2 regions of the Desulfitobacterium chlororespirans DSM 11544 genome follow, and region 2 is predicted to be linked to the other one. Evidence: predicted binding sites of a transcription regulator. Region 2 holds the regulator's gene; the other holds the start of a gene.
What was found. Region 2 encodes CtsR, which represses protease genes until heat stress. Its sites were predicted from a motif close to AAGGTCAANNAAGGTCAAAT; they were not measured.
Positions count from the first base shown of each region.

Region 1: the regulator CtsR is predicted to act here: its motif matches at 5,808-5,827, upstream of BUA14_RS19725 (DnaJ C-terminal domain-containing protein).

Region 1 is NZ_FRDN01000013.1:66,177-76,059, forward strand. It holds gene BUA14_RS19700 (FAD-dependent oxidoreductase) at 1-500, opposite strand, end outside; gene BUA14_RS19705 (TetR/AcrR family transcriptional regulator C-terminal domain-containing protein) at 780-1,379, shown strand; gene BUA14_RS19710 (GtrA family protein) at 1,415-1,729, opposite strand; gene BUA14_RS19715 (glycosyltransferase family 2 protein) at 1,811-2,758, opposite strand; gene BUA14_RS19720 (hypothetical protein) at 2,866-4,653, shown strand; gene BUA14_RS19725 (DnaJ C-terminal domain-containing protein) at 4,761-5,687, opposite strand; gene BUA14_RS28565 (GNAT family N-acetyltransferase) at 5,968-6,432, opposite strand; gene BUA14_RS28570 (GNAT family N-acetyltransferase) at 6,429-6,869, opposite strand; gene BUA14_RS19740 (DUF456 domain-containing protein) at 6,894-7,367, opposite strand; gene BUA14_RS19745 (6-phosphofructokinase) at 7,450-8,571, opposite strand; gene BUA14_RS19750 (ABC transporter ATP-binding protein) at 8,930-9,883, opposite strand, start outside.
Region 2 is NZ_FRDN01000003.1:519,764-529,646, reverse strand. It holds gene BUA14_RS02375 (transglycosylase domain-containing protein) at 1-251, opposite strand, end outside; gene panB (3-methyl-2-oxobutanoate hydroxymethyltransferase) at 606-1,442, shown strand; gene BUA14_RS02365 (NUDIX hydrolase) at 1,491-2,090, opposite strand; gene BUA14_RS02360 (MFS transporter) at 2,132-3,355, opposite strand; gene rbr (rubrerythrin) at 3,608-4,192, shown strand; gene BUA14_RS02350 (MFS transporter) at 4,247-5,578, opposite strand; gene BUA14_RS02345 (universal stress protein) at 5,739-6,167, shown strand; gene BUA14_RS02340 (hypothetical protein) at 6,354-6,767, shown strand; gene BUA14_RS02335 (CtsR family transcriptional regulator) at 6,994-7,464, shown strand; gene BUA14_RS02330 (UvrB/UvrC motif-containing protein) at 7,481-7,978, shown strand; gene BUA14_RS02325 (protein arginine kinase) at 7,983-9,035, shown strand; gene BUA14_RS02320 (ATP-dependent Clp protease ATP-binding subunit) at 9,096-9,883, shown strand, end outside.

The sequences.
Region 1 (9,883 bases), on a different contig from region 2:
GGAGCCTGGGTCATCAGGAAGTTTTCTACATCCATAATACCGTCGGCAAACATTTCCGCCATTGCACCTGATACATGTTCTTGCTCCCCTTCGTTCTTCCAAGGAATATTTTCTCCGCTCATCATAGCTTTGATATACTCAACCCGGGCTGCCCTATCGCCCATTGGATCAGGGTTGTGCCATACGCCGCCGCTCATTCTCGTATTGGGGTAATGGGTCTTTTCCGCCTGCTTTTCGATAACAAGAACTTGGGCGCCGGCATCGTGAGCTTCAATGGCGGCCGAGGCACCTGCGCCCCCCAGACCAATGATGACGACATCGGCTTCATAATCCCAGGTTTGCTCAACCAGAGGCGGAGCCGCCGTTTGGGCGGCACTGTCTGAACAACCGGCTAACAGACCGGTGCCGAGAACAGCTCCTCCGGCCAAAATACCGGTGTTGCGCAAAAAATCTCTCCGGGATAAATTTTTTTCTTCAGTAGCCGTTTTTTTCTCAACCATGGTTTTTTCTCTCCTTTTCCTTCTGTTTGGTTCCAATTTAAACCCCACTTCTTTAAGACATCACCTCCACCCGGCATCTCAATGTGTTAGTGATAATAGTCCCTCGAATCATCATTAAAATATCATTAATTTACATTTGAGTTAGATTTTATAGAATTATCCTTCAAAAACCCAAATACTATGTTATAATAGTAACAAGCTCACCTGCCAAATAGAAGTTACAGATTGCTTAAAGTGTCTCAAGTTTCCCGTAGAAATCATAATAAGGAGCAACAAGTGATGCAAGAGTACCATGAAATACAGTGGCGCATTTTTCACACTCTTGGTTGCCTTCTCGAAAAAACCAATCTTGATTCTATTAGTACTAAACAGCTCTGTGAAGAGAGCCATGTATCCCGCCAGACTTTTTACCGCTATTTTCATGATAAATACTCCGTGGTTAACTGGCATTTTGATCTTTTAGCCGAAGATACTCTCCTGCAAATCGGCCGTACCCTGACCTGGCTGCAAGCCCATGTAAAATTATTCGCCGAGCTGTATAAAGAAAGATCCGTATATGTTCATGCCGCCCATTCCGAGGACTACAATGCAATCGGCAAATATGCTTATCGCCGCTCAAAGGACATCTACACCGGAACGCTGACTAACTACATAAAGCTTTCACCCACGAAAGCCTTGCTTTTTCAAATTGATGCGGCAGCATTGCTTACCTCGCAATGTATGTTTATCTGGGGGGAGAAAGGTATGAGAGAGCCCCCCGAGGAGTTGGCGGCCTTAATGGATACTGTCCTTCCGCCGGAGCTGAAGGGAATTTTCGATCATAACCTGCCTTCACATAGTCCCTTAACAAAAAGAGCAATGTGCCATGGAGCCCATTGATAGTCGGTATTCTTTGCATTGCTCCTTGCCGGTGCTTAAGTAAAAATCACTTTCCTGTAGAGTGCAAAATTCCAAAGTGTTGCCGCGGCCATCATCATAAATTTAGCCCAAAAGTCGCTCACTCCCCAACTTACTAAAAGGGCGATCATCCAAGTGGTAAAAACCATATTGAAGAGGATCAGGGAAATATATAGGACAAAACTGCGGCTTACCCTGGTACTGCTGCGAAAGGACCAATTCCGGTTCATTAAGAAATTGACTCCGGTGGCAATTCCCATGGCGAGAATATTTGCCGATACCACATCGAAACCGGCCCCCCGCCGTAAGCCAAGGAATAGGAGCAGTTCCAAAAGGGCTGTGGAACCGCCGACAATGACGTATTTGAAAAATATGATAGTCCCCTCCCCCAGCCTCAGTCCGGAAATTCCAGTTCACTGGATTTTTCTGCGGATCGTTTTGAGTGCACTTTTTTTCTGTTCGGAGATGATATAGCGGGGTCTTCCCTTGACTTCGTCATAGATTTTCGAGATATAGATGCCGATAATGCCAAGACTGATCATGATACAACTGCCGATTCCCAGGATCAGAATGATCACTGTGGTAAATCCCGTAAAAGCCTGACCGCTGAACTTCATGTACAGAGTCTGCCCCACTAAGACCACATCGAAAAAAAGCAGCCCGATCCCCAGTCCGGTGATGACTTGCAAGGGCATGGCACTGAAGGAAGTAATGGAATCAACAGCCAGTTTAAACAAACCGGGCAAGGACCATTTGGAGCGCCCTTCCCGGCGCTCCTGAACCGGAAAAGGAATCTGGATTCGTTTATATCCCAGCCAAGCGGACATGCCGCGGAAAAAGGTATCCTTTTCTTGAAGGGTTTTCCAAGTCTCCACTACTTTCTGGTCCAAGAGTTTAAAATCCGAGGCATTGGTTAGATTAATTCCAGTAGCTTTATTAAACAGTCTGTAATAGGTCAAGGCGGCTATTTTTCCCCACATCGTTTCCCTGCCCCGGCTGGCTTTGATTCCTTCAACCACTTCATACCCCTCATCCCGCCAGAGGCGGACCATTTCCGGGATGTATTCGGGAGGGTGCTGAAGATCCGCATCGAGGATCACGCAGGCATCCCCTGTGGCGGTCTCCAGTCCGGCACATAAAGCAGCTTCTTTGCCGAAGTTCCTGCTGAATTTGAGAAGGAGTACATTATTAAAATCCTCGGCTAATCGCTGCAGCTCTGACCACGAATCATCGGTTGATCCATCGTCAATGATAATAAGCTGATGCTTGATCCTGGCACCTAATAATATGGAACGGATTCTTTGGACATTGATATAGATCTGCTTTTCCTCGTTGTATACAGGAAGGATGATGGAAATCAATGAACTGCCCCCAAAATTATCGTATTGAGCAGGCCGAAAATTGCCCTAGTTAAATTATTGACCCATTGCTTGCTCTTTTAAACAATCTCTTTAATTGGAGTGATACTTTGCTTAAGAACCTAGGTGCTTGTTGGCGGGCCAGAGCCAAGTTATTAATAAGAGAGTGGCTGATTCTCCTTGTTTTCCTGTTCGCTATGCTCTGGATTCATCGTTACATTTTCCTTTATGCTGATGATTTATACTACAGCCGGGACGCTCAATACGGACTGAATTACCTTTCGGAAGCTTTGCTTGATGAACTGAACTCCAATGGACGGATCTGGATCGGCGGAGCAATGGTCCTGGCCCTTAAACCGCAAATAGAACTTTTCCGCATTCTCAATCCTCTTATCTTGATGCTGACAGTCTATATCCTGGCCAAAATAGCTGTTTTGCCCGTATCCTCCCACCAGGGGAAAACGGGCACTCCTGCTTTGGGGCTTGCCCTGCTCTGTGCTTCCTTATTCTTTCTCCTGTTGCCCCTGAAGATTGCCCATACGACGATTTATTATGCCGCCTGTGCTTTTAATTATCTCTATCCCATGGCCCTTGTTCTGGTATATGCTTATCTGCTCTTTACCCGGATAAGTTCGGGGAGTAGAAGTGAAAAACTGTTGCTGCTGATGCTGGCCTTTTTGGTCGGCTCCTCCACGCAGCAGGCGGGAATGATCGGCATCGGCTTTACTGTGATGATCTCTGTTTATCTTTCTTTGCTCTGCAGAAAGCTATCCTTCAGAACCTTTCTTCCCCTCTACGGAGCCATGTCATTGGGATATACACTGATCATCTATGGCTCTTTCAAGCGTTTGTTCTGGGAGAAGACGGCCGGTAATGACGTTGTGCTTATGGACGTTATAACCGAGCTGATCAAGACGAATATCTTCTCTTTACCTGCAGCTCCTTTTGTACTGCTGATCAGCCTTAGCTGTATCTTTTGGCTTTTTCACTTTTCCCGTCCTGACTCCCCGGCCGATGACTATCCTGCCCTGGCGGCAACCCTTTCCTCCTCGGAATGGTCAAGGGCCGCTGCACCTGAATTCGAGGACGGCAGACCCCTGGGCCGCAAACAACGCCTGTTTAATCGGGCCTTTGCCGTTCTTCTCGGCGCGGCTCTCATGGGGTATATATACTTTCTTCTCTACAAAAATATCCCCTTTGCGCTTACTCATGAGAATCTTCGTTCCTTTTCCGGGCTAAGCGTCATCGCTTTTGTTTTCCTCTACCTTTCTGCCTTGGTCTATCTGTCGGTGATCCTGCTGATAAAAAAGAATGCCCCTTTCCTGTTTTTCAACACCATCAATGCCCTGGGAGCCCAGCTTATGCTGATCGTTGTGGATGCGCGTTTTGCGGCAGCCTATAAGGTCATGTTTCCTTCCCTGCTCCTCTTAAGTGTCTTTATCTTCTATTCAGTCCTTGCTTTTCGCCGGAATATCCTCTATTTAGCTTTGGCTTGCTTTTTGGTTGCCTTAAGTCTTCAGCAAAAAACCCTCATCTTTGTCGGCGTTGTGTGCCTTGGACTACCCCTCATTCATTACCTCTACCCGATTGAGCGTGAAAGGGAGTCCCAGCGCCGGCTAAAACTTATGCAAGCCGGTCTGGGGGTATTTTTCTGCTTTATCGCTCTCCTGGTTTTTGGCGCTACCCTCCAGGGCTACTATCAAGCGTCCATCCCGCAGAATTATAATCTGGAGGCCATCAGGCAATACCACGAGACCGAAAAAAAAGGAGGACTCCTTCTGAAAAAGGTGCCTCCAAGTTATTATGGTTATAGTCTGGGGAATTGGAACGATCTGCCCTACTATATGAAAGAATGCTATGGAATCAAAGAAGATACGCCCATAGATTATATCGACTGAGAAAGACCTGCAAGCTGCTTCTTCAGGATTTTCAGGTCGAGTGATGCGGATGCAAGATAGCTACACAACTCATACAAGCTCTTTTCATCTCTGCTGAAGCTGTCCTCCTATGACAAATCCCTTAGCTTCTCAAACAAGCTCTTCATTTCCGAGCTGAGCGAGGTCGGGTTGATGATTCGGACTTTGATATAGAGGTCTCCCCGGGTCCCATTCCGATCGATATATCCTTTGCCGGCGACGCGAATCTTGCTGTCCGTCTGTATCCCTGGGGGTATTCTGACTTTGATGGTGGAATCCAGGGTTTTCACGGTTGCTTCCGAGCCTAAAGCAGCATCCCAGGGGAGCACATCCACTGTGGTGGTAAGATTAATTCCTTCCAGAACATAGTTTCTATGGGGATGAACGTGAATGGTGAGGTATAAGTCTCCGTTCTCTCCGCCATTTACCCCTTGTTCCCCTTGTCCTCTGAGCCGAATCTTTTCTCCTTCTTTAATCCCCTTGGGAATTTTTACAGAGAGGCTTTTCTGACCGTTCCTGCCTCTTAGGGAGATCTGTTTTTCCGCGCCCTGAAAACCTTCTTCCAAGGCGATGGACAGTTCCGACTCAATATTCTCCCCGGGATAGGCAAATTGGGAGCGTGCTCCCCGGGTGCGGGGACCTTTTTGGCCAAAGAGGCTATCCAAATCCGGACCGCCCCCTCCAAAGAAAAGGTTGAAGAAATCGCTGTAATCACCTGCTCCGGCGGTCTTGAATTCAAATTGGCCATTCCCAAACCCAAATTGGGAGGGGTCGAAATTATAGCCGTTATGGTAGTTGAATTCATTGCCAAAATTATCGTATTTCTCTCGTTTTTCAGGATCCCCCAGAACTTCGTAGGCTTCGTTGATCTCCTTATACTTTTCTTCAGCTTCCTTGTTGCCCGGATTAATGTCCGGGTGATATTTTTTGGTCAGGCCTCGATAGGCCTTTTTGATTTCCTCAGGAGCCGCCTTTTTATCTACACCGAGAATTTGATAATAATCCTTATATTGCAAGGGACATCCCCTCCCTTCATCTCCTAGTTTTATAGTTTTTTTCTTTGGGTATTCATCAGCGGGGGTCAATCCATAATATGGTGAAGAGAGGAACTGTGCGTCCCCCCTTACCATATCTATTTCTGACCTTCTTTGACATTAGTATAACTTTTTCGCCGCAAGACTTCAAGATTGGTTTTTGACTAAATTTGACCTTTAGCTATGACAATGATTACCTTTTACCTTCCAGGTCGCGCAAGCTGCTGTTTTTGGGCATTTTAACCATTTTAAAAATCCGGCCTCAGCCGGCCGGACTTGGGGAGCCATCTCCTGTATATCTGGACATGATGGTGAGATCCAAACGGGCCTCCCAGTCATTTTGGGCCCAAAAGGCAATCCCTTTTCCATTGTCTCGAAAGACAAAGATGTGACATTTATCGATACCTTCAGCCTTGAGGTTTTGCAGGCTTATGTTAACCAACCGCTTGCCAATCCCCTGCAAGCGCTGGTCACTTCTGACCGCCAGGTGATGGAGATAGCCACGGCGGCTGTCATGTCCGCATAACACAGCCCCCAGGATTTCCCCATCCTTTTCTGCAACTGAGCTCAGGTACGGGTTTCTTGCCAGGAAACGCCTGATGTTCTCCCGGGAGTCCGCCTCACTAAGCCCAATTCCCTCGGTGTTTTGCCAAAGTTCGATGACTGCATCATAATCTTCTATGAGCAAAGCTCTGATGTCCGCCGGTTTGGATTCTCCAGACCTCATATTATCCCCGCCTGCTTCCATGCCTTATTAATCACGATTTCCCCGGTTTCCGGTTGAAACTCTTCACTGATTTTCCTGAACCCATGCTTTCTATAAAAACCTCTGGCAGCGGAATTTTTGCTGTAAACCCCCACGGTAAGGTGTCCTTTTTCTTCCTGAGCCTGTTGGATGAGCTGGGTACCCGCTCCCATTCCCTGCTGGGAAGGCTCAACAAATAATCCCCCTATATATTGGTCAACCAAGGAGATAAAACCAATCACCTTGCCCTCTTCTTCTGTGACCCAAGTCTCGGCCAGGGAAAGATACTTATCTCTTATATTCGTTCTTTCTGCTTCCCATACTTCCTTAGAGATGAAATCATGGGCTATGATACTGGCTTTATACCAGACCTCAACTACGGAGTCCCTGTCCTTTGGTTCAAATTTTCTAATGTTCATTATATATTCATTCCTGTCATGGCCTTAAATTTTAATAAAGAAGTAAATGATCATGAGAATTTCCACCCCAAGCTTGATGATTGTTCCTCCCAAAAGCCCTATCAGAGTGCCAAAGCCTACGCGGATTGCCTGGCTGAGCTCTGTTTTGCGCAGCAATTCCGCCCCTACCGCGCCCAAAAAAGGGCCGACAAGGATGCCCAGGGGACCAAAAAAGAGTCCCACGATCATTCCCACGGCTGCTCCCCAGCCCGCTTGTCTGCTTCCCCCAAAATGGCGTGTTCCTGCGGCGGTAGCCAGATAATCCACCAGAAAAATAAAGGCAAACACCAGGCCCTGAATAAGGTAGAAGTTAAAATCCAGGGTGGCGAATTCCGTCATCAGCCCATAAATCAACATACCGCCGTAGATAAGGACGGCTCCCGGCAAAATGGGAAGAACAGTCCCCAATAAACCTACGATAAACAGCAGAACAGCAATGATCAATGCTACTGTGGTCAACCTAATCCCCCCATTAAAACTACTCGCATGGAACGAGACTTCTTCGTGATAAAATCATCTGAATCTAAATCCCCAATTAGCTTTAGTCCCCGAATTTGATCCCCATACTGCGGGCGGAATTTAAGACAGGGTCATCAAGCTCCACCTGCTTCAGCTTGTGAACAGCTTCGGCCATAGGCACTCTGACGATGTCTTGCCCCTGCAGGGCGACCATCATGCCAAAATCACCAGCCAAAGCGGATTCAACGGCAGCCACCCCATAGCGTGTAGACAGCACCCGATCCACAGCGATGGGAGAACCTCCCCGCTGCAGATGTCCCAGCACAGTCACCCTGGTCTCCATATCGGTGACCTTCTCTAAATCCGCCGCCAGCTTTGCGCCGATTCCTCCCAATTTAATAGGATCCGTTCTCCCTGACATAGTGCGTTCCACAACCATGTCTCCGCCCAGGGGTTTAGCCCCTTCAGCCACCACAATGATGCTGAAGTGCTTGCCTAAACGGGCCCGTCTCTGGACAGCTTCAGCGATACTCCTCAGCTGATAAGGAATTTCCGGAATTAAGATGACATCCGCTCCCCCCGCCACTCCGGCATAGAGGGCTATCCAACCGGCGTATCGTCCCATGACCTCTAAGATCATAATGCGATGGTGGGATTCAGCCGTTGTGTGGAGCCGGTCCAAAGCATCCTGTGCAGTAGCCACAGCGGTCTGAAAGCCAAAGGTCAAATCCGTGCACATTAGGTCATTGTCAATGGTTTTGGGGACACCTACCACCTTAAGCCCTTGCTTGGCAAATTCCAAAGCGATGCTTAAGCTCCCATCTCCCCCGATCGCAATCAGGGCATCAATTCCTTCCGCTTTAAACCTGTCCATCACTTCAGCGGAACGATCCTGAACCTGCCGTTCTTCTCCGACCCAGGTGGGATAGGCAAAGGGATTATCCCGGTTGGTGGTGCCCAGAATGGTTCCTCCCCGGGGTAAGATCCCGGAGACATCCTTAGGCTCTAAGGGACGGAAATCCCCTTCCACAGCTCCCCGGAAACCATCTTGAATCCCCACCACCGCTATGCCGCGATGACAAGCTGTTTTTACAGCGGCACGAATCACCGCATTCAACCCCGGGCAGTCTCCGCCCCCGGTCAAGATCGCCAGCTTCTTGACTTCAGATTGGCCATCCCACTGCTCTCCTTCGTTAGGTTTCATCTTATATCCCCCACTCTCTTTATCATTAAGCTTGAACTTTGCTTCCAATACAATACTTCTGATATAAATAAGACTCATAAGTGTAGCTTTACGCACAAAAGGAAACGGATTTAGCGGAGGGGCGGTCAGGCCAACGAGGCTTTCTTAACGTAGCGTAGCCATGGTTCACATGCAGAAAACACCAGGGTTTGGTGACGAAAGTGTCCGGTGGACAGTTTCGCTCAAGGCGGCACTCTCCAAAAGATACTTATCCGCCGCAGATGCTGTTAAGAAAGCGAGTTGACCAGCCCTGGAGCTCACGCCCGAAGGTACGTTGTGCGTAAAACTACACGACCCGAGCAAACCTAATTCAGGAGATTTAGCCTTCCAGCCCTTCAAATTGCATTCTATAGTAATGGGCATATATGCCCTCTATTTCCAGGAGCTCCTGGTGATTTCCTTTTTCTTTAATTCCCTCATCCGTGATCACGATAATTTCATCGGCATTGCGAATGGTGCTCAAGCGGTGGGCGATCACAATCGTAGTCCGGTTCTGGGCCAGCTCCTCCAGAGATTTTTGAATATAGCGTTCACTCTCATTGTCCAAGGCTGAAGTAGCCTCATCCAGGATCAATATGGGAGGGTTCTTCAAGAAAACCCGGGCAATGGACAGGCGCTGTTTCTGACCGCCGGAAAGTCTTACTCCCCGCTCACCCACATAGGTGTCATAACCCTCTTCAAGAGAGGTGATAAACTCATGGATATTGGCCTTTTTCGCTGCCTCAATGATTTCTTCATCGGTGGCTCCCGCTTTGCCATAGGCGATATTTTGCTTAATGCTGCCATCAAACAGGTAGACATCCTGCTGGACTACCCCAATGGCATTGCGCAGAGAGATCAGAGTTACCTTGCGGATATCCTGACCATCGATGGTGATGGTTCCGGAAGTCACTTCGTAAAATCTTGGCAATAAAGAGCACAGAGTGGTTTTGCCGCCGCCGGAGGGACCTACCAAAGCGATGGTTTCCCCGGCTTTGATCTTCAGGCTGACCTGATTGAGAACATGGGATTCCTCCTCATCATAGCCGAAAGAGACACTCTGATACTCAATATCTCCTTTAACCTGGGTTAAAGGTTTTGCCCCAGGTTCGTCTTTAATATCCGGATGGGTCTCCAGAACCTCGACAAAACGCTTAAAGCCTGCATAACCCTTTTGGAATTGTTCCGTAAAGTTGATCAACACATCAATCGGATTAATGAAGATATTGATGTAAAGAATATACACCGCCAGATCAGAAGGTCTTAAAGTCCCATTGGCAATATGGATGCCCCC
Region 2 (9,883 bases):
TTGTTGCCGGCCTGGTCGTAGATATAGGTAGGCTTAGCCAGAGGGCTTTCCAGCTTGCTTACATCCAGGGTGGAGATCCAATAGTAACCGGCGCCCAGGCCGGCCAGCAGTACGAACAAAAGCAGGATGGCCAGGTTGCGCCAGAATTTGGGTTTTTTATAGAAAGCAGGGAACTTAAAGGTGCGGCATTTTGCTAAGGCCTTGCTAAAATAAGATTGCCATTTCCCTTGAGAGTCCGGGGAATTATTCATGATGGGCCTCCTTTTGGATTAATAGAAAGAATCATAAACAAAGAATAAAACCATCGGTCATCATGACGGATGGTTTTATTCAGATATACGAAGAGTTTGCAAGGTTTTAGGGGGTGCCAGGAACCGTTGTTTTTCTTCTGTAGCCGATCCGGATAATATCTGCTATACTTGATTTGGGCGGTATCATTCGAACTGCACCTTTTCATGAGAACCATTCAATTTATACTGCCTGTAGCCAATACGGACCGGGACAGAGGGATAAAACAGTGCTGTGTTTTGTGAGTTCCTTCTGACAAGGGGGAATTTTTTTGTTGCTCAGTTTTATCTTCTCTCCTGAAAAAAGGAGGAAAAGCGTTGAAAACAACAAAAGACTTCTGGGTAATGAAAAATGAGGGGAAAAAGATTGTCATGATTACCGCCTACGATTACCCCTCAGCCAAGCAGGCCGAACAAGCCGGTGCGGACATAATTCTTGTGGGGGATTCTCTGGGCAATGTGGTGCTGGGCTATGACTCTACGGTTTATGTCACCATGGAAGACATGGTCCATCATGGGAAAGCAGCTAAGCGCGGGGCTCCTAATACGTTTATCGTGGCGGACATGCCTTTTATGAGCTGCCATCTGTCCATCAGGGATACTTTGCTCAATGGAGCAAGGCTTATTCAGGAGACAGGGGCCCAGGCTGTGAAGGTGGAAGGTGCGGATGAAATGATCCCTCATATCAAAGCTCTTGTCCGCGCGGGGATACCTGTAGTGTCCCATCTTGGTTTGACACCTCAGACTGCTGCAGTTCTCGGTGGCTTTAAAGTTCAGGGTAAAGATGGGGAAGCCGCCCGCAAAATGCTGGAGGATGTGAAGGAATGCCAGGAGGCAGGCGCCTTTGCCCTGGTTCTGGAATGTATCCCCAAGCAGCTGGCCCAGGAAATTTCTACGACCTTGACAATTCCCACCATTGGCATCGGCGCAGGTGTTCATACCGATGGACAAGTGCTCGTCTACCATGACATACTCACCTATGGGGTGAACCGGGCTCCCAAGTTTGTCAAAGCTTATGCCAATGCTGATCAACTCATGCTCAAGGGATTGCAGGACTATGCGGATGAGGTAAGAAGTATGAATTTCCCGGATGATGAGCACAGCTTTACCATGAAGGAAGAGGAACTAAAAACCTTGTATGGAGGCAGGGGCTAAGGTTAAGAAAGCAGCATGGCCATTTTTTATGATGGCATGCTGCTTTTGTTATTCCTGCTCTTTGGATATCTGATACAAAATAGCCTGATCGCCACCGATCATCTTTACCCCTGTCTGAGGCAGGAAGCCTGGAGATGTGGGGATAAGCAGGGTGCGGGAAGCTTTGATCACACTGAGACTGAGCTGGGCGATGGGGAGATTTTCGCATTCCTCAAGGGTGAAGAAGCCCAAATCGCTTATTTCTTCAGGCTCACCCTGCAAAGTGCCCCCTAAATATTCCAGGAGAAAGACGATATAAGAATCATGCTTTTCCCCGGGGCGATCCCGCAAGGCAATGACGGAAAGGGGCTTGGCGTGGATGCCGGTTTCTTCCCGGATTTCCCGGGTGATGGCAACGGCGATTTGTTCATCTTGTTCCACATAGCCTCCGGGGATGGTCCAGTTCCCCTTGCCGGGATTATGGGCCCGTTGAACCAGGAGGACTTTCCCCTCATGCCAGACTACTCCCCCTACCCCTAAGGAGAAATTCCCCCAGAAGACAAAGGAACAATCCGGGCAGTGAGGACGGTGTTGGCCGGAGAAATCGACGCTGAGGAGAGGTTTCCCGCATTGGGGGCAGAATTTATAGTCAACAATCGGTAGTGGCATAGCATTTCATCCTTTTAGTGTTTTTTCTTTAGCTTATTAGTTTAAATTGCTTGCTCCTTGGCGCCGGTTCCCTGCGTGAAGGTTCTTTCCCGACGCTGATAGAGATAGAAGGGCAACAGGGCGACGCTGACAAAGACCAGGGCCAAAGCCCAAGCCATGTTGCCGCCGTAATGGTCAAAGGCCAATCCTCCCAGAATAGGGCCAAGGGCACGGCCGCCGGAGGCAGCTCCCCCTACTACCCCCTGATAGGTGGCTGTTTTTCCTTCCGGGGCGATGAGAGCGGCCGCAGCCGGAACACCGGGCAGCACCAGCATTTCTCCTAAGGTGATGATGATCATCATCATAAAGTAAGAGGGGTAAGGGAAATTGCCCAGCAGGATCAGAAAGCCTATGGCGTAAAATAGACAGGATACATAGAATTGACGGGAGAGGGTAGACGCCCAATGGCGGATAATCCAATGGATGACCGGTTGGAAGGCGACGATGATCACGCCGTTTAAGGTCCAGAGAATACTGTATTGGGGCAAGGAATACCCCAGATTCGTCATGGTCACCGGCAGAACGGTGGTGATCTGGATATAGGCACCCCACATAAGGAAGATAGCGGCGCAAAGAGCGATCAGAACAGGGAAGCCGCGATCCTTAAATATAGGCACTTTAACCCGGGATTTGCTCAAGGGCTTGCTCTGAATATCTTTGGCAGGCAAGAAGAAAAGAACCATTAAGAGATAAATAAAAAAGAAAAGACCGTTGAGCAAAAAGACCAATTTAAAAGACAGGGCGGCAATAAATCCGCCTAAAGCTGTTCCCACAGCTACTCCGGCATTGTTGAACACGTAGAGCAGGTTAAATCCCCGCCGCCCGCCTTCAGGCCAGAGGGTAAATACTAAGGCATTGATGGGGACGAAAATGAAAGCGATTGCAAAACCATAGAAAAGGAGGCCGGGGGCATACACTTCCCAAATAGGGAAGCAGCTGATTAAAATGAGGGGAAGAATCGCGCCGATCAACCCATAGATCATAACCCTGCGGGAACCAAAGCGATCCGCCAGGACACCGCTGATAAACTGTCCCACCAAGGTGGCCAGAGCCTGCAGAGAGATAAGGGCTCCTGCCTCGGTGAGGGAACGCCCCAGGATATTATGCATAAAGATACTGTTCAGGGGCCACATAAAGGAGCTGCCCACTGAGTGCATAAATCCCCCGATGATCAGAACCAGGATGGGCCGTGGCATATTGAGTTTATTCAGGTACTGCGTATTCATAGTATAACCTCTTATGTAGTTAAAGATAGTAGCCGCCATAATAACGTATCACTGGAAAGAAAAAATAACAATCCATTTTCAGGAAGATAATGTCTCCCAAATCAGGTAATCAATAATGATTTTAAAAAACTTTAGGAAAAGAGGCAGGAAAAGCAAGCTAAATGAAGAATTTAACAAAAGTGTATTGAGCTGAGTATAGAAAGACCAATACTTGGTATACTACCAAAAGTAAAAACGGGGAGGTTTGTATCAATGGATTTCAAAGATTCAAAAACATTTCAGAACTTAGTCAATGGATTTGCGGGGGAGTCTCAAGCACGCAATCGCTATACCTTTTACGCCGGCGTCGCCAAGAATGAAGGACACCAAGCCATTCAAAACATCTTTATCTCTACTGCAGACAACGAAAAAGAGCATGCAAAAGTGTTCTATAAATTCCTGCAAAAATATGCCGGTGATCAAACGGAGGTTTTCCGTGTGAACGCCGATTATCCTCTCAACTATCGGGATACTTTGGCCAACCTGAAGAGCGCAGCCGCCGGTGAAGGTGAAGAAGTAATCGACTACAATACTTTTGCCGATATTGCTGATGAAGAAGGCTATGCCGAGATCGCTGTGGCCTTCCGCAAAATCGCCACGGTAGAAGCTCACCATCAAGAGCGTTATGCCCGTTTGGCCGCTGAATTGGAAAATGGCACTCTCTACAAAAAAGATGAAAAAATCTCCTGGAAATGTGAGAACTGTGGCTATGTTCATGAGGGCTCCGGAGCTCCCGATCTTTGCCCGGCTTGCCAACATCCTCAAGGCTATTTCAAGCCTCTGCCGGAAGTATATTAAAAAACTGCTCCAGATCAGGATATTGCGAAGAACCCGTAAAGGGTTCTTTGTTTTTTACCCTGGAACGGGCTGTTCCTTTATCAACAGAGCGGCCATAAAGCCTAAAGCAGCCATGCTCAGGATGACCCACCAGGCGGCACTGGGATTGCCGCTGAAATCCAAAATCAGACCGATGGTTAAGCTGGCCAGGGAGCTGCCGATGAATTCGGCCATATTGGTAATCGCTGTGGCCATGCCGCTGTAGTGGAGAGGGTTGACAGCGGTAACATTGGAGAAAGCGAGAATATGAGTCATGATGAGCAGGCCGAAGATGAAGAAAAAGGCGGGCCAGAGCTCTGCCGCCGGGCGGCCGCCGGCGATGATGGCGATGTATATCCACAACAGCAGGTTAAGCCCCGTCCCGGCTAAAAGTGTTGGGCGGATACCCTTCAGCAAACGGACCCAAAGGGTGAGCAAAGGAGCGCCCAGGATAAAGCCGAAGGTGGCAAAGGTCACATATCCCGCTGCGGTGGCTTTATCGAGAGAGTAGAGTTGAGTCATGAGGGGAATTCCCCACAGTCCCAGCAAGGTGGTGCTGGATCCGGTAAAGGCGAAAAGGATCAGCACATTGGGCCAGGTCCGGGGATTCTTGAGAACGCAGGAGAGGCTTTCCTTGAGGTAGGCCAGGAAAGGAAGAGGCTTTACTGCGGTGTAGGTATGTTCTGAGGCTTGGGAATGTTTTCGGTTTAAGGGGCTGATTGAGCCGGTTGGACCGGTTGGACCTGCTGAACCTGCTGCGGCTGTCTCCCGAGAGGGGCTGGAAATCTCCGTCCTGGCATCCCGCACTCCCCAGAGTACCAGGAGGGCCAACAAAAGAGAGATGCCGGCCATCCAATAAAAGACGTTCCGCCAACCGAAGGTCAGGGAGAGAAAGGTCAGGGGGTAGAGAGCCAATAAGGAGCCGAAATTGCCAAAGAAGGACGTCAGTCCCGACAGGGCGGAGAAGCGGGAAAGAGGAAACCAGGTGGCTTGAATCTTGAAGATGGAGACGATAATCACCGAGGAACCGATGCCGACCAGGAAACGGGAGAGGTAGGCTGCTTCCAGGGTATGGGCCAGTCCGAACAGAATGCTTCCGGCCGCTGTGACTAAGAGCCCGCAGAAGTTGATTTTGCGGACACCGATGCGATCCACCAGGATGCCTACGGGTATTTGCATCAGGGCGTAGGCGTAATAGTTCATGGCGGTCAGATTCCCCAGGGTCACTGAATTCATGGGAATTTCCCGGGTCAGTTCATCTGCTACAGAGCCAACGGATAAGCGGTGAAAAAAGACGGTAATGAAGGCTATGACTAAGATGCTCCAACTGCTCCAGCCATAACGGAATGATTTTACATAGGGTTGCAAAATTCCCACTTCTTTCTGAGATGGTTAACAAGCCGACCTGCTACATTTTTAAAAATGTCCTATAAAACACTATTATAAGTTGCTTTTTGAAAAATAACTACTTAAAATTAAAGTAAGAAGAATCCTTGCCGGGAGTCTTTAAAAGAAGGGGGCAATTTCTATGTATAAGAAAATACTTGTTCCAACAGATGCGTCAGAATTCTCTGTGCGGGCCTTTAAGACGGCTGTCGAGCTGGCCGGACTTTTTCAATCAGAAATTGTACTCATTCATGTGACCTATACCCCTCAAGCTCTTTGGGGCAACACTGTGCCTTATGGCTATATTTTTTCCCAGGAGGATGTTGCAAAGAACGGCCAGATGGCCTTAGAGGCGACCATGGCAGAAGTGTCTGCGGAGGGAGTGCCGACGAAAACGGTGCTGGAGATTGGTCATCCGGTCATTAAGATTATCGATCAGATTAAGAAGGATGATATTGATTTGGTGGTTATCGGCAGTCATGGCTATGGACCTATCACGGGATCTGTCCTGGGCAGCGTCAGCCAACGGGTATTGCAGAAATCATCGGTTCCGGTGTTGCTTGTGAAGTAGGCTGAGCACTGCTTAGTTAGGTCGGTTCTGCTTTATGAATCAGGTGATTCGCAGCAAAGTCAGACAAATTAGTACAAAATTCTTGGATAAATAGGCCTTTAGCCCTGCTATGGCAAGCAGGGTTTTTTCTTTTTTTAGCGAATACCAAAATGTGTAAGTTAAACCCAATAGGAGCGTAGTGCAGACATGAAGGAAAAAGAAATTCGACTCACTTCAGAGGAGATTGACTATCTATTAAAAGGTACGATTCATTGGGAGGATATCGCATCCCGGACGGCAGGGCCCTTAAGAAAATCTGTGGACCCGGGGACCAAAGAGGCTGAGTCTGGTGACTACCTGAAGAAGCCTTCCTTTAAGGATATTGAGCAGACAAAGGTTCCGGAAAGAGGTCCTTTTAATAGTGAGGGTCAGGGCAGGAACTTTAATCATAATGAAAAGGACCGGGAAAGCTTTAATTTTAAAGAGGATACCGATGAAGACTTTGCTGAAGACTTCCTGGCAGAGGACCAGCCCTTTTGGTCGGGAACCAAAGTCTATATCATCTTATCCTTAACGGGATGCATCACCCTGGGGACATGGGCATACTTCGTTTTTGCTTGATTGGCAAAAACGAAGTTTTTTTATCACCCTCAGCCGGTTCCCTCTGCCCGCTCCGGATAACACTATGCAATGATTTATAAGAAATCGGGAAGGATAGTTTGGTAAGACTGGCAGAAAGAATCTGCTGAAAGTATTTGCAAAAATGCATTTTTAGGGTAAAATATTAATCAAAGGTCAAAGAAGGTCATAAGGTCAAAGAATGTCATAGTCAAGGGAGTGTCGTGTAATGGGAAATCTAGCGGACCGCATCGAGGTTTATTTGAAGCGGATCCTGGAACAAGCGGCGGAGGGCTATGTTATCCTGCAACGGGGTGTTCTGGCTGAGGAGTTCTCATGTGCTCCATCTCAGATTAATTATGTTCTTGATACTCGCTTTTCCGTGGAGCGGGGATATTTGGTAGAGAGCCGTCGCGGCGGCGGCGGGTATCTGCGGATTGTCCGCCTGGGCTTTCATGATGACGGAGATTTTCAAAATATAATGAAGCAGCTTATCGGCAGCCAGTTGGGAGAAAGTCGTGCCTTTAATCTGCTGCAGCGCCTGGTTGAAGATGAGATTATTACCCGGCGGGAAGAAGAAATCATTCGTACTGTTTTCCACCGGGATACTCTGGGCCCGGAAAGCCCCACCACCAACGCGCTCAGAGCTCATATGATGAAACGAATCCTTCTGACCTTAAGCCGTGAGGATTTGCATTAAACAGGAGGGGATCACTATGCTCTGCCAACATTGCCAACAGAGAGAGGCCAATGTTCAGTTTACCAAGATCGTCAATGGGGAAATGGTCAAACTGTACCTTTGCGATCACTGCGCTAAGAATGCTCCGGAAGTGAGCTTTGTTTTCAGCCCGGGAATTATTCCGGATTTCTTACAGTCCCTTTTTAATTTTACCACCAATGCCCAGGCCTTAAAGGAAGAAGCCTGCCCCCAGTGCGGCCGCCGGCTTTCGGAGATTACTCAGGCGGGAAAGCTGGGCTGCAGCGGTTGTTACGATAAATTCCAGTCGGAGCTGGAGCCTATCCTGCGCAAAATCCATGGAGGCGGCTGTCATGTGGGCAAGATTCCTGCCCGCAAAGGAGCCGACCTGCGCGAAAAAGCGGAGATTGAAAAACTCAAGGAAAAGCTCCAACAGCTCATTCGCAAGGAAGAGTTTGAAGCAGCCGCCGTGGTGCGTGACCAAATTCGTGAACTCGAGCAGAAGCTGGGGGGATGAGACTATGGAGAGAAAAGAACATTTGCTGATGAATAGTGAGTGGATGAAGGAAAACAAGGACACGCCGGTGGTGCTGAGCAGCCGGATTCGTCTGGCACGCAACCTGGAAGGAGTGCCTTTCCCTTTGGGGCTTTCCCAGGAAGCCTCTCAGGACATTGAACAGAAAGTCTCCGCTGAGCTGGAATCCCTGACTATCGATCAGGATAAATTAACCTATTATTCTATGAAGGATTTGACTCCGATTGAGCAGTATGTGCTGATCGAAAAACATCTGATCAGCCCGGCCTTGGTCAATTCCCGGGGCGCTCGCGGGGTGGCGATTAATTCGGATCACCGGGTTTCCGTGATGGTCAACGAAGAGGATCATCTCCGAATCCAGGTGCTGCTGCCGGGAGATCAGCTCAAGGAAGCCTATCTCCTGGCCAATACCATGGATGACCAGTTGGAGGAACGTTTGGATTTCGCCTATCGGGAAGCCCAAGGGTATCTGACCGCTTGCCCCACCAATGTGGGCACAGGCATGCGGGCCTCAGTGATGGTGCATATGCCGGCGCTGGTCATGACCAACCGTGTGCAGCAGTTGCTGGGGGCTCTCAATCATCTGGGCTTAGCTGTCCGGGGCTTGTATGGGGAAGGTTCTCAAGCCTTTGGGCATATCTATCAAGTATCCAATCAGATTACTCTGGGCAAGAGTGAAGAGGATACCATCACCCATCTGGAAGCGGTGACCCGACAGATTATCGAACAAGAGGTTCACGCCCGGGAAGGCTTGGTCCGGGAGGCCCCCCTGGTCCTCGAGGATAAGGTCTGGAGAGCTCGGGGAACCCTGGAAAAGGCCAGGCTTCTCAACTCTGAGGATGCTCTGCAATGCCTGTCCCTGGATCGCCTGGGAGTCGATATGGGAATTCTTCCTCCGCGTCAGCAAAGCTTCAGTACCCTGTTGGTGGAGACTTTGCCGGCTTCCCTGCAATATGGCTTGGAGCGGGAGCTTAGTCCGGAGCAAAGGGATCAGGAGCGTGCCAGCTATATGCGCAAGGCTATGGCTGAAGTAAATTAAACGAGACTTCTTTCAGTGAGCAATGATTTATGGATTAAAACAAGGATGGTGAAATCAAAAATGAATGAAAAATATACGGAGAAAGCCCTTAAAGCGCTGCAATTCGCTTCAGACGAAGCAAAGCGCATGGGCTCCAATGTGATTGGCACAGAACACCTGCTGCTTGGCTTGGTGGCTGAAGGGGAGGGTATCGCCGCCAAATCCCTCCATGGCATCGGGGTGACTCCGGAGAAAATTCGGGAACAAATCGGTAACCTGACCGGTATCGGCCAGCCCTTTACCGGAGAGGTGAGCCTGACTCCCCGGGTTAAACGGGTAATAGAGCTGGCTCATGAAGAAGCCCGTCGTCATGGGGTCAGCTATATCGGTACTGAGCACCTGCTCCTCGGTCTGCTGATGGAAGGAGAAGGTGTAGCGGCCCGGGTGCTGCGCAATCTCGGTGTGAGCCCGGAAAGAATTTGGAAGCAAGTAGTTCAGCTTTTAGGAGGCCAACCGGATGATATTCCCATGCCCGGCGGTGCTCCCGGGCCCGGTGCAGCCAAGAATAATGGAGCTTCCAATACACCGGCTTTGAATGAATTTGGCCGGGATCTGACCCAACAAGCCCGGGAGGGCAGGCTGGACCCGGTAGTGGGACGGGAAGACGAGATTGAGCGTGTAGTTCAGGTCCTCAGCCGCCGTACCAAAAATAACCCTGTGCTGATCGGCGAACCGGGTGTAGGGAAAACGGCCATTGCCGAGGGTCTGGCCCAACGGATCATCAATAATAAGGTGCCCGAAACCCTGGCGGGCAAACGGGTGGTTACCTTAGATCTCTCCGCTGTGGTGGCTGGAAGTAAATATCGCGG